2 regions of the Streptomyces sp. NPDC006544 genome follow, and region 1 is predicted to be linked to the other one. Evidence: riboswitches for the same ligand, from Rfam matches in the RefSeq annotation. Region 1 holds a riboswitch; the other holds the start of a gene.

Evidence for each region. A riboswitch is a leader RNA that binds a small molecule or an ion and turns the genes downstream of it on or off. The one in region 1 is predicted to bind S-adenosylmethionine.
Region 2: another riboswitch for S-adenosylmethionine. It lies ahead of ABZY44_RS15910 (aminotransferase class V-fold PLP-dependent enzyme); the one in region 1 lies ahead of thrC (threonine synthase).

What each region holds. Positions count from the first base shown of each region.
Region 1 is NZ_JBEXOV010000049.1:19,116-25,400, reverse strand. It holds gene ABZY44_RS22315 (phosphoribosylanthranilate isomerase) at 1-506, opposite strand, end outside; gene groL (chaperonin GroEL) at 709-2,331, opposite strand; gene ABZY44_RS22305 (cold-shock protein) at 2,661-2,867, opposite strand; gene ABZY44_RS22300 (MoaD/ThiS family protein) at 3,292-3,570, opposite strand; gene thrC (threonine synthase) at 3,606-4,895, opposite strand; SAM riboswitch class I at 4,913-5,070, opposite strand; gene ABZY44_RS22290 (glucosyl-3-phosphoglycerate synthase) at 5,268-6,245, shown strand.
Region 2 is NZ_JBEXOV010000028.1:37,448-43,732, reverse strand. It holds gene ABZY44_RS15930 (c-type cytochrome) at 1-387, shown strand, start outside; gene ABZY44_RS15925 (Rieske 2Fe-2S domain-containing protein) at 384-1,442, shown strand; gene ABZY44_RS15920 (cytochrome bc complex cytochrome b subunit) at 1,439-3,064, shown strand; gene trpD (anthranilate phosphoribosyltransferase) at 3,258-4,322, shown strand; SAM riboswitch class IV at 4,450-4,566, shown strand; gene ABZY44_RS15910 (aminotransferase class V-fold PLP-dependent enzyme) at 4,790-6,214, shown strand.

The sequences.
Region 1 (6,285 bases):
ACCTCCACGGCCTCCCGCACGGTGTCCGGGGTCAGCCCGCCCGCCAGGAGCCACCGGCCCGCGGGTGCGGTGAACTCCTCCGAAGCCCAGTTCCAGGGCTTGCCGGAGCCGGGGTCGGGGGCGTCGATGAGGAGCAGGTCCTCCCCGTACTCCCCGACGGCGGCCACCGCGCGGGCCGTGGCACGGATCAGCGTCCGGCCGGGCGCCCGCAGCTCCTCGTAGTACGCGGCGCCCTCGTCCCCGTGCAACTGCACGGAGCGCACGCCGCTCTCCTCGGCGAAGCGCCGCACCTCGTCCACCGGCTGCCCCCGGAACACCCCGACGGTCAGCACCCCGTCCGGCACCCCGGCGATCAGCTTCCGCGCCGCGGCGGCGTCGACGGTCCGCGGACTCCCGGGGGCGAAGACGAACCCGAGGGCGTCGGCTCCGGCCGCCACGGCCGCCTCGACGTCCCGCACGGTCCGCAGCCCGCAGATCTTGATGAATACGTTCGTCGCGTCCGTCATGACAGAAGTCAACCAAACGCCGCGCACCCACGGCGCCGCGTCCCACGGTCCGGGCACGGACCCGGCCCCCTCGTCGCGGACGCGGCCTCGCGCCTCCGGCCGCCCGGAAACGCCCGAGGGCGGCACCCCTTCGTGGAGAAGGAGCGCCGCCCTCGGTACGTGAAGAACAGCCGATCTGCTGCGGGCCGGAGCCCGGGGCGGATCAGAAGTCCATGTCACCGCCCGGCATGCCGCCACCGGCGCCGGCGCCGGCCTTCTCGGGCTTGTCGGCGATGACGGCCTCGGTGGTGAGGAAGAGGGCCGCGATCGACGCCGCGTTCTGCAGCGCGGAGCGGGTGACCTTCGCCGGGTCGATGATGCCCTCGGCGATCATGTCGACGTACTCGCCGGTCGCGGCGTTCAGGCCGTGACCGATGGGCAGGTTGCGGACCTTCTCCACGACGACGCCACCCTCGAGACCACCGTTGACGGCGATCTGCTTGAGCGGGGCCTCCAGCGCGAGCTTGACGGCGTTGGCGCCGGTCGCCTCGTCGCCGGTGAGCTCGAGCTTCTCGAAGACCGAGGAAGCCTGGAGCAGGGCCACGCCGCCACCGGCGACGATGCCCTCTTCGACGGCCGCCTTCGCGTTGCGGACGGCGTCCTCGATGCGGTGCTTGCGCTCCTTGAGCTCGACCTCGGTCGCGGCGCCGGCCTTGATGACGGCCACGCCGCCGGCCAGCTTCGCGAGGCGCTCCTGGAGCTTCTCGCGGTCGTAGTCCGAGTCGGAGTTCTCGATCTCGGCGCGGATCTGGTTGACGCGACCCTGGACCTGGTCGCTGTCACCGGCACCGTCGACGATGGTGGTCTCGTCCTTGGTGATGACGACCTTGCGGGCGCGGCCGAGCAGGTCGAGACCGGCGTTCTCGAGCTTGAGGCCGACCTCCTCGGAGATGACCGTGCCGCCCGTGAGGATGGCGATGTCGCCGAGCATGGCCTTGCGGCGGTCGCCGAAGCCCGGAGCCTTGACGGCGACGGACTTGAAGGTGCCGCGGATCTTGTTGACGACCAGGGTCGACAGGGCCTCGCCCTCGACGTCCTCGGCGATGATCAGCAGCGGCTTGCCGGACTGCATGACCTTCTCGAGGAGCGGCAGCAGGTCCTTGACCGAGCCGATCTTCGAGTTGACGATCAGGATGTACGGGTCGTCGAGGGACGACTCCATGCGCTCCATGTCGGTGGCGAAGTACGCCGAGATGTAGCCCTTGTCGAAGCGCATGCCCTCGGTGAGCTCGAGCTCGAGCCCGAAGGTCTGCGACTCCTCGACCGTGATGACGCCTTCCTTGCCGACCTTGTCCATGGCCTCGGCGATGAGCTCGCCGATCTGGGTGTCGGCGGCGGAGATGGAGGCCGTCGAAGCGATCTGCTCCTTGGTCTCCACGTCCTTGGCCTGCGACAGCAGGGCGGCGGAGACGGCCTCGACGGCCTTCTCGATACCGCGCTTGAGGGCCATCGGGTTCGCACCGGCGGCCACGTTGCGCAGGCCCTCGCGGACGAGCGCCTGGGCGAGAACGGTGGCGGTGGTCGTACCGTCGCCGGCGACGTCGTCCGTCTTCTTGGCGACTTCCTTGACCAGCTCGGCGCCGATCTTCTCGTACGGGTCCTCGAGCTCGATCTCCTTGGCGATGGAGACACCATCGTTGGTGATCGTGGGGGCGCCCCACTTCTTCTCAAGGACGACGTTGCGACCCTTGGGGCCAAGGGTGACCTTGACGGCGTCGGCGAGCTGGTTCATGCCTCGCTCGAGACCGCGCCGGGCCTCCTCGTTGAACGCAATGATCTTGGCCATCTGAAGTGGTCCTCCCGGACAGCGGTGGATTGCTCCCGGACCGCGCCCGCGCCCGCGACGGACGGCCTGAGTGCCCGGCGGTTCCTTCCCGCCGGACCCTGCGGGCCTCACCGACCCGGTCCTCGAATATCAGCACTCTCACCTGGAGAGTGCTAACGCCAATGATTAGCACTCGGCACCCCCGAGTGCAAGCGGCTTCGGGCAACCCGGGATGAACACCCGGGCCTCGCAAGGGCTCGGAGCCCCCGCGCAGCACGAGGGGCCCGCATCCCGTGTCCAGGATGTGGGCCCCTCGTATACGTGCGTGTCGGTGGTCGGTCGCGCCCGGACTAGCCGACGGCGAGCTTGACCATGTCCGCCTGCGGACCCTTCTGGCCCTGCGAGATCTCGAACTCGACCCGCTGACCCTCTTCAAGGGTGCGGTACCCGTCCATCTGGATGGCGCTGTAGTGGACGAACACATCCGCACCACCGTCGACCGCGATGAAGCCGTAGCCCTTCTCCGCGTTGAACCACTTGACGGTGCCCTGAGCCATGCCTAACTCCCCTATTACTGGCCCTTGCGCAGGACCGCACTTCGCGGTCCCGGGTCAGAACTTGCGCCGGAACGCCTCGACCGGGGCTGAATGTATCCGCACCGCTGCTGTCTGCAACAGGTCATTCCGACGAGAATTCTGGACACGGCAAAAGATTGAAATAGGGTGAAAACCAGGAATATTCCAGGGCAACTCGGGCCGGACAAACCGCGCCAACACCCCATAGCGCGCACGCATGTTGACTCAATGTCAACCCTTCCGCGGCCCGCTCATATGCGGCGGGCAAGAGCAGCGGCGGGGACTTCCCCAAGCCTACCGCGCCCAATCAAGCAGAATTGCCCCCTCCGTTTATTAACGGAGGGGGCAATTCAGGGTCGTGCGTGCGGGGCGCGCGCCCGCCGGACCGATCGGAGGGCCCGAGAGGTCAGCAGCCGCCCGCGACGGCCGGGATGATCGAGACGCCGGCGCCGTCCGGCGTGGACGCCTGCAGCCCGCCCTCGAAGCGCACGTCGTCGTCGTTGACGTAGACGTTCACGAAGCGGCGCAGCTTGCCCTGGTCGTCCAGGACGCGGGCGGCGATGCCCGGGTGGCTCTTCTCCAGGGACTCGATGACCTCGGCGAGGGTCGCGCCCTCGGCGGGGACCTCGGCCTTGCCGCCGGTGTAGGTGCGCAGGATGGTGGGGATGCGGACGTTGACGCTCATGGCGCTACTGCCTTTCCGGTGTGCAGGGAGGGAGATCAGGCCAGGTTGGCGGCGCGGAACGCTTCCAGGCTCGGACGGATGGTGGCGGTCTGCCCGCTGTCGGCGGCCACCGCCTCCAGGGTCTTGAGTCCGTCGCCGGTGTTCAGGACCACCGTGGTCAGCGTCGGGTCGAGCTGGCCGTTCTCGATGAGCTTCTTGGTCACGCCGACGGTCACGCCGCCCGCGGTCTCGGCGAAGATGCCCTCGGTCTGCGCGAGGATCTTGATGGCCTCGACGACCTGCTCGTCGTTGACGTCCTCGACGAAGCCGCCGGTGCGGCGCGCGATGTCCAGGACGTACGGGCCGTCCGCCGGGTTGCCGATGGCCAGCGACTTGGCGATGGTGTTCGGCTTCTGCGGGCGCACGACCTCGTGACCGGCCTTGAAGGCCGTCGAGACGGGCGAGCAGCCCTCGGCCTGGGCGCCGAAGATCTTGTACGGCTTGTCCTCGACGAGGCCGAGCTTGATCAGCTCCTGCAGACCCTTGTCGATCTTCGTGAGCTGCGACCCGGACGCGATCGGGATGACGATCTGGTCGGGCAGCCGCCAGCCGAGCTGCTCGCAGATCTCGTAGGCCAGGGTCTTGGAGCCCTCGCCGTAGTACGGCCGCAGGTTGACGTTGACGAAGCCCCAGCCCTCGCCCAGCGGGTCGCCGATGAGCTCCGAGCAGAAGCGGTTGACGTCGTCGTAGTTGCCCTCGATGCCGACCAGTTCGCCGCCGTAGACACCGGCCATGACGACCTTGCCCTGCTCCAGGTCGTGCGGGATGAAGACGCAGGAGCGGAAACCGGCGCGGGCCGCCGCGGCGCCGACGGCGCCGGCCAGGTTGCCGGTGGAGGAGCAGGAGAGCGTGGTGAAGCCGAACGCGCGGGCGGCCTCGACGGCGATGGCCACGACGCGGTCCTTGAAGGAGTGCGTCGGGTTGCCGGAGTCGTCCTTGACGTAGAGCTCGCCGGTCACCCCCAGCTCCTTGGCCAGGTTGCGCGCGTCCACGAGCTTGGTGAAGCCCGGGTTCAGGCTCGGCTTGGAGGCCACGTCCGCCGGGACGGGCAGCAGCGGCGCGTAGCGCCAGATGTTCTGGGGGCCGGCCTCGATCGCGGCGCGCAGCGCCTCGGGATCACCGAGGGGCAGGTCGTACGCGACTTCGAGCGGGCCGAAGCACTCCGCGCAGGCGAAGATCGGGCCGAGCGCGAAGCGGGTGCCGCACTCGCGACAGGAGAGGCCGTTGGCGGGACCGAGATCGACGGTGGCGCCGGGAGCGGAGGTTTCGGCAGTCTGTGCAGCCATGATGGCGAGGCCCTTTCTCCTCATCTTCCCCATGACGAACGTCGCCATGAGACGGAATTGGCACCTTCCCTAGCCGGGGACCTCGACCGATCTGCCGCGTAGGCGATCGCGAGAACCGACTGGAGGGTTGCCGGGGCTTCAACGGGCCGTGTCCCTCTGCCCCTCTGGATGAGCGGTATGGCACCAGGCGACACGCTCTGCGGCGCGCCTGGGCGTTTGTGCGCGAGGCCCCCCGGCATGCGGTGGGCCTTCGCGTTGTTCAAGACTGTAACCGAAGGCCCGGATGGTTGAGACAGCCGTCCGAACCGCGAGATGGATCACAATTCGGCTGAAAATGCCGGTGCTCCACCGACCGAAAGAGGAGTCCCGAAGGTGCTGGAAGAGGTGGAGCGCTGGCTTGCCGCCCGCTCCTGGTCCGCCGCCGACCGACCGCTCGACCAGCTGCTTTCCGCCAAACGGGCAGCCGGCACGACGGTCAGCGTGGTGCTGCCCGCGCTCGACGAGGAGGCCACGGTCGGGGCCATCGTCGAGGTGATCCGGCGCGATCTGATGGACGGGACGGGCACGCCGCTGGTCGACGACCTGGTCGTGATCGACTCGGGCTCCACCGATCGTACGTCCGAGGTCGCGGCCGAGGCCGGAGCCCGGGTGGTGCACCGTGACGAGATCCTGCCCCGGCTGCCGGCCCTGCCCGGGAAGGGCGAGGTGCTGTGGCGCTCGCTGCTGGTCACCAGCGGGGACGTCGTCTGTTTCGTGGACGCCGACCTGCGGGACTTCTCGGCCTCCTTCGTGTCCGGGACGGTGGGCCCGCTGCTGACCGATCCGGAGGTCCACTTCGTCAAGGCGATGTACGACCGCCCGCTGGGCCCGGAGTTCGGCGGGCTCGCCGCGGCCGGGACCCACGGCCAGGGCGGCCGGGTCACCGAGCTGGTCGCCCGCCCCCTCCTCAACCTGCACTGGCCCCAGCTGGCGGGCTTCGTCCAGCCGCTGGGCGGCGAGTACGCCGTGCGCCGCGACCTGCTGGAGCGGCTGCCGTTCCCCGTCGGGTACGGCGTCGAGCTGGGCCTGCTGGTGGACGCCCTGCACACGGTCGGCCTGGACGCGCTGGGCCAGGTGGACGTGGGCGTACGGCTCCACCGCCACCAGGACGGCCAGGCGCTGGGCCGGATGGCCGCGGCCATCTACCGGACGGCGCTGCTGCGGCTCTCGCGCGGCCACCTCGTACGGCCGGAGCTCACGCAGTTCGAGCGCGGACCGGACGGCTTCGTCCCGCACACCTACGCCGTGGACACCGAGGAGCGGCCGCCGATGCGGGACATGGAGGAGTACGCGCGCCGTCGCGTGGCGTGAGCGGCGCCCCCGGGGATCCCGGCGTCCGCGCCCGCGCCCG
Region 2 (6,285 bases), on a different contig from region 1:
GCAGACATCGCCAAGGGTGGTGAGCTGTTCCGCAACAACTGCGCGCAGTGTCACAACTTCACCGGCGAGGGCGGCGCTCTGACGACCGGCAAGTACGCCCCGAACCTCGAGGGCGTCGAACCGAAGCACATCTACGAGGCCATGATCACCGGCCCGCAGAACATGCCCTCCTTCCCCGACACGACCATGCCGGAGAAGCAGAAGAAGGACATCATCGCGTACATCCAGAACGTGAACGGCGAGAAGTCGACCAGCCCCGGTGGCCTCAAGCTCGGTGGCCTCGGCCCCGTCTCCGAGGGTCTGTTCGGCTGGATCTTCGGTCTGGGTGCGCTGATCGCTGTCGCCGTCTGGGTCGCGGCCCACACCGCTAAGGCCAAGAAGTCATGAGTAGCCAAGACATTCCCGAAGAGAAGCACCTGCCGAGCGAGCAGGGCGACGCGCACCACGGTGGCGTGGCACTGGCGGACGACCCGTTCGCCGACCCGGGCCTCCCGGTTCACAGGCCGCGCATCCAGGACATCGACGAGCGGGCCGCGAAGCGGTCCGAGCGCACGGTGGCCCTCCTGTTCACCCTGTCGATGCTGGCCACGATCGGGTTCATCACCGCGTTCGTGACCATCCCCGTCGACAAGATCGTTTTCATCTTCCCCGTCGGGAAGGTGAGCGGACTCAACTTCGCCCTGGGCATGACCCTCGGTACGGCCCTCTTCTGCATCGGCGCGGGCGCGGTCCACTGGGCCCGCACCCTGATGTCCGACGTGGAGGTCGCCGCCGAGCGTCACGAGATCGCGGCCCCGGCCGAGGTCAAGGCGCAGGTCATGCAGGACTTCGCGGACGGCGCGCGCGAGTCGGCCATCGGCCGCCGCCCGCTGATCCGCAACACGATGTTCGGTGCGCTGGCCCTGCTGCCGCTCTCCGCCGTCGTGATCCTGCGCGACCTGGGCCCGCTGCCCGAGGACAAGCTCCGCAAGACGATCTGGGCCAAGGGCAAGCTGCTCATCAACCAGAACACGAACGAGCCGCTGCGTCCCGAGGACGTGCCCGTCGGTTCGCTGACCTTCGCCATGCCGGAAGGCCTGGAAGAGGACCAGCACGACTTCCAGAAGCAGATCGCCAAGGCTGCCCTGATGATCGTCCGCATCAAGCCGGAGGACATCAAGGACAAGCAGGAGCTGGAGTGGTCCCACGACGGCATCGTGGCCTACTCGAAGATCTGCACCCACGTCGGCTGCCCGATCAGCCTGTACGAGCAGCAGACGCACCACGTGCTCTGCCCGTGCCACCAGTCCACCTTCGACCTCTCCGACGGCGCCCGAGTCATCTTCGGCCCGGCTGGTCACGCGCTCCCGCAGCTGCGGATCGGCGTCAATGACGAAGGTTTCCTCGAGGCGCTCGGCGACTTCGAAGAGCCCGTCGGTCCTGCATTCTGGGAGCGCGGATGAGCACTGCCACCAAAACCGAGCGCAAAGCTCCGGCCGGCGAGCGCGTAGCCGACTGGGCGGACGGCCGGCTGGGCATCTACAGCCTGGCCAAGGCCAACATGCGCAAGATCTTCCCGGACCACTGGTCCTTCATGCTCGGTGAGATCTGCCTCTACAGCTTCATCATCCTCATCCTCACGGGTGTGTACCTGACGCTGTTCTTCCACCCGAGCATGAACGAGGTCGTCTACGACGGCTCGTACGTGCCCATGCAGGGCGTCCTGATGTCGGAGGCGTTCAAGTCGACGCTCGACATCAGCTTCGACATCCGCGGCGGTCTGCTCATCCGGCAGATCCACCACTGGTCGGCGCTGATCTTCGTCGCCGCGATGCTCGTGCACATGATGCGCGTCTTCTTCACGGGCGCCTTCCGCAAGCCGCGCGAGGTCAACTGGATCTTCGGCTTCCTGCTGCTGGTCCTCGGCATGTTCACCGGTTTCACCGGTTACTCCCTGCCGGACGACCTGCTCTCGGGCACGGGTGTCCGCTTCATGGAGGGCGCGCTCCTGTCCGTGCCGGTCGTCGGCACGTACCTGTCGTTCTTCCTCTTCGGCGGCGAGTTCCCCGGCGGCGACTTCGTGTCCCGGTTCTACTCGGTCCACATCCTGCTGCTGCCCGGCATCATGATGGGCCTGCTGGTGGCCCACCTGATCCTGGTCTTCTACCACAAGCACACCCAGTTCGCGGGCCCCGGCAAGACCGAGAAGAACGTCGTCGGCATGCCGCTGCTCCCGGTCTACATGGCCAAGGCCGGAGGCTTCTTCTTCCTGGTCTTCGGCGTCATCGCGGCCATCGCGGCGATCGCCTCGATCAACCCGATCTGGGCGCTCGGCCCGTACCGTCCGGACAACGTGTCCACCGGTGCGCAGCCCGACTGGTACATGGGCTTCTCCGAGGGCCTGATCCGTGCCATGCCCGGCTGGGAGATCAACCTGTGGGGCCACACGCTCGTCCTGGGCGTGTTCATCCCGCTGGTGATCTTCCCGATGGTCCTGGCCGCGATCGCGGTGTACCCGTTCATCGAGTCCTGGGTCACCGGCGACAAGCGCGAGCACCACATCCTGGACCGCCCGCGCAACGCCCCGACCCGCACGGGCTTCGGTGTGGCATGGCTGACGTGGTACGTCGTCCTGCTGATCGCCGGTGGAAACGACATGTTCGCGCAGTACTTCCACCTGTCGATCAACTCGATCACCTGGTTCGCCCGCATCGCGTTCTTCGTCGGTCCGGTCATCGCGTTCGTCATCACCAAGCGGATCTGCCTCGGCCTCCAGCGCCGGGACCGGGACAAGGTGCTGCACGGTCGCGAGACCGGCATCATCAAGCGCCTGCCGCACGGTGAGTTCGTCGAGGTCCACGAGCCGCTCTCGCAGGGCCAGCTGCACACGCTGACCTCGTACGAGCAGTACGAGCCGGCCGAGATCGGCCCGCTGGTCGACGAGAACGGTGTCGAGCGCAAGGTCGGCCGCATCGAGAAGCTCCGCGTGAAGCTCAACAAGGGCTACTACGGGGAGAACCACCAGATTCCGAAGCCCACGGTGGAGGAGTACAAGGAGATCCAGAGCGGCCACGGCCACCACTGATCCCCTGCGTCACTGTCTGATCGTCTGATCGTTCGAGGGACTGATTCCGGTCAGTCCTGGTGTCGCCACAGCGGGAGCCCCGTCCAGCGTCTGGACGGGGCTCTTTGCCGTCTCCTGGGCTGGATAGGCTGAAGCCCTTCCCATTCGACGTGGGCCCCGGCATCGGACGGCCGACCAGCAGCAGGAGCGGACCATGAACGTTGTGACCCCGGCAGGCGGCGACAGCGTGGCGGCCCGCGGCTGGCCGGGCCTCCTCGACGCCCTGCTGACCGGCCGGGACCTCAGCGCCGACGACACGGCCTGGGCGATGGACCGGATCATGCGCGGAGAGGCCACCGACGCCCAGATCGCCGGTTTCGCGGTCGCGCTGCGGGCCAAGGGCGAGACGGTCGCGGAGATCAACGGCCTGGTGCGGGCCATGTACGGCCACGCCAACCTGATCGAGGTGCCGGGCCGGACGGTGGACATCGTCGGCACGGGCGGCGACGGGGCCAAGACGGTGAATATCTCCACGATGTCGGCGCTCGTGGTGGCCGGCACGGGGGCGAAGGTGGTCAAGCACGGCAACCGGGCCGCGTCCTCCGCGAGCGGGTCCTCGGACGTCCTCGAGCAGCTCGGCGTCAACCTCAACCTCACCCCCGAGCGGGTCGTGCGGGTCGCGGAGGAGGCCGGGATCACCTTCTGCTTCGCCGTGAAGTTCCACCCCGCGCTGCGGCACGTGGCGGCCGCGCGCAAGGAACTGGGCATCCGCACCACCTTCAACTTCCTCGGCCCGCTGACCAATCCGGCCCGGGTGCGGGCCCAGGCCACCGGTGTCGCCGATGCCCGGGTGGCCCCGATCGTGGCGGGCGTGCTCGCCGAGCGGGGCTCGTCCGCGCTGGTGTTCCGCGGTGACGACGGTCTGGACGAGCTGACCACGACCGCCACCTCACGGGTGTGGTGGGTGCGCGACGGGAAGGTCTCCGAGCAGTCCTTCGACCCGCGCGACGTGGGCATCTCCCTGGTGGACGTGTCCGCGCTGGGCGGCGGGGACCCCGCGTTCAACGCGGACGTGGCCCGCCGCCTGCTGGCCGGGGAGACCGGACCGGTCCGCGACGCGGTCCTGCTGAACTCGGCGGCGGCCCTGGTGGCACTGGACCCGGGTACGGGCACCTTGGAGGAGCAGCTCGCGGCCGGAGTCGCCCGTGCGGCCCAGTCGGTCGACTCGGGTGCGGCGCTGGCGGCGCTGGAGCGCTGGGTGGCGGCGAGCAACGCGTAGGAGCGGTCCGGTGGCTCCGGGCCCCCCGGAGCGCCTGATTCCGACTGATCGTTTCGCGCCACGGCCCCGGTCCGCCATTCGGACCGGGGTCCCGCGCCGGGGGGATCGTGTGGCAGGATGCTGAACAGGTCACGAGTGACAGCGTTTAGGCCCCGGCTTGCTGTCCGGCAACCCTCCTTCCGTGGCGGGGTGCCCCGGGTGATGACCAGGTCGTAGGCAGCAAGGCCTACGGCAAGCGCGGATCCCTCGACACCAGGGGTCCTGGTCTCTCGAGGAGCGTTTCCGTGAGCAAGCGAATGCGATAGGGCGACTCAGCCCCCTCTTCCACCCTCGGACCAAGGGTCACTTCCGTGCACCCGGAGCCGTCCGAGGACTTCCCGTACCCCGGTCCCCGGCCGCCGAGCCGAGTCGTACCCGCGTACGGGCACACCGAAGCCATTCAGACCTGCCTGCCGGGAGATTCCGCCATGTCCGCTGCCCTGAACTCCGCTGCTCTGAAGTCCGCCACCGCCACCGCCACCGCCACGGCCGACGTCGCCGTCTCCGTCTCCGTCGACCCCGCCTGTGCCGAGCCGCTGGCGGTCCTCGGCCGTGAGGTGACCGTCCCCCTCGTCACCGGCGGCGAGGTCACCTACGCCGCCCTCGACTACGCGGCGAGTACCCCCGCCCTGCAGCGCGTCTGGGACGACGTGGCCGCGTACGCCCCGTACTACGGCAGCGTGCACCGCGGCGCCGGCTACCTCTCGCAGCTCTCCACCGACCTGTTCGAGCAGAGCCGGGTCACGGTCGCCGAGTTCCTCGACTGCCGCCCCGGCGACCAGGTGGTCTTCACCCGGTCCACCACCGACTCCCTCAACCTGCTCGCCGCCGTGATCCCGGCAGGCTGCCAGGTCTTCGTCTTCGAGACCGAGCACCACGCCTCGCTGCTGCCCTGGACGAACGCGCGGGTCACCTACCTCAACGCCCCGCGCACCCCGGACGAGGCCGTCGCCACCCTGGAGCGGGCGCTCGCCGACCGCGACCCCTACGGCCCCGCCCTCGTGTGCGTCACCGGCGCGTCCAACGTCACCGGTGAGCTGTGGCCGGTGAAGGAACTCGCCGCCGCCGCCCACGCGCACGGCGCGCGCATCGTCCTGGACGCCGCCCAGCTGGCCCCGCACCACCCCGTCTCCGTGCGGGAGCTCGACGTGGACTGGGTGGCCTTCTCCGGTCACAAGCTCTACGCGCCCTTCGGCTCGGGCGTGCTCGCCGGCCGCGCGGACTGGCTCCAGGAGGCCGAGCCGTACCTCGCCGGCGGCGGAGCCTCCCGCAAGGTCGCCCGCCGCGAGGACGGCGGCGTGGACGTCGAGTGGCACACCACGGCCGCGCGCCACGAGGCCGGCTCCCCGAACGTCATCGGCGTGTATTCCATCGCCTCCGCCTGCAAGGCGCTGAACGAGGCCGGCTTCGAGAACCTGGTGGCCCGCGAACGGCAGCTCATCGCCAGGGTCCGCGCGGGTCTCGCCGAGGTCCCCGCGGTCCGCGTCCTGTCCCTCTTCGGCGACGGCGCCCCCCGCGTGGGCGTCATCTCCTTCGTGGTGGACGGCTGGAACAGCTCCCACTTCGCGGCCGCGCTCTCCGCCGAGTACGGCATCGGCGTCCGCGACGGCCTGTTCTGCGCCCACCCGCTGGTGCGCACCCTGCTCGGCAGCGAGCCGCAGGCCCAGGGCGAGTGCGGAGCCCCGGAGACGGCGCCGGGGGAGCGCTCGCTGAACGCGATCCGCGTCAGCTTCGGCGCCGGCACCCCCGACGAACACGTCGAGCGGTTCGTCCGCGCCGTCAAGGAGCTCGTGGCGGACGGCGCGAAGTGGCAGTACCGCACCGAAGAGGGCCGCTGCGTCCCGGCCGTCTGACAGGCTGCGGATCATGACGTACGGGGACCCGGTACCGACGCTCCGCGCCATGCTCGGCGAGCCGCTGCCCT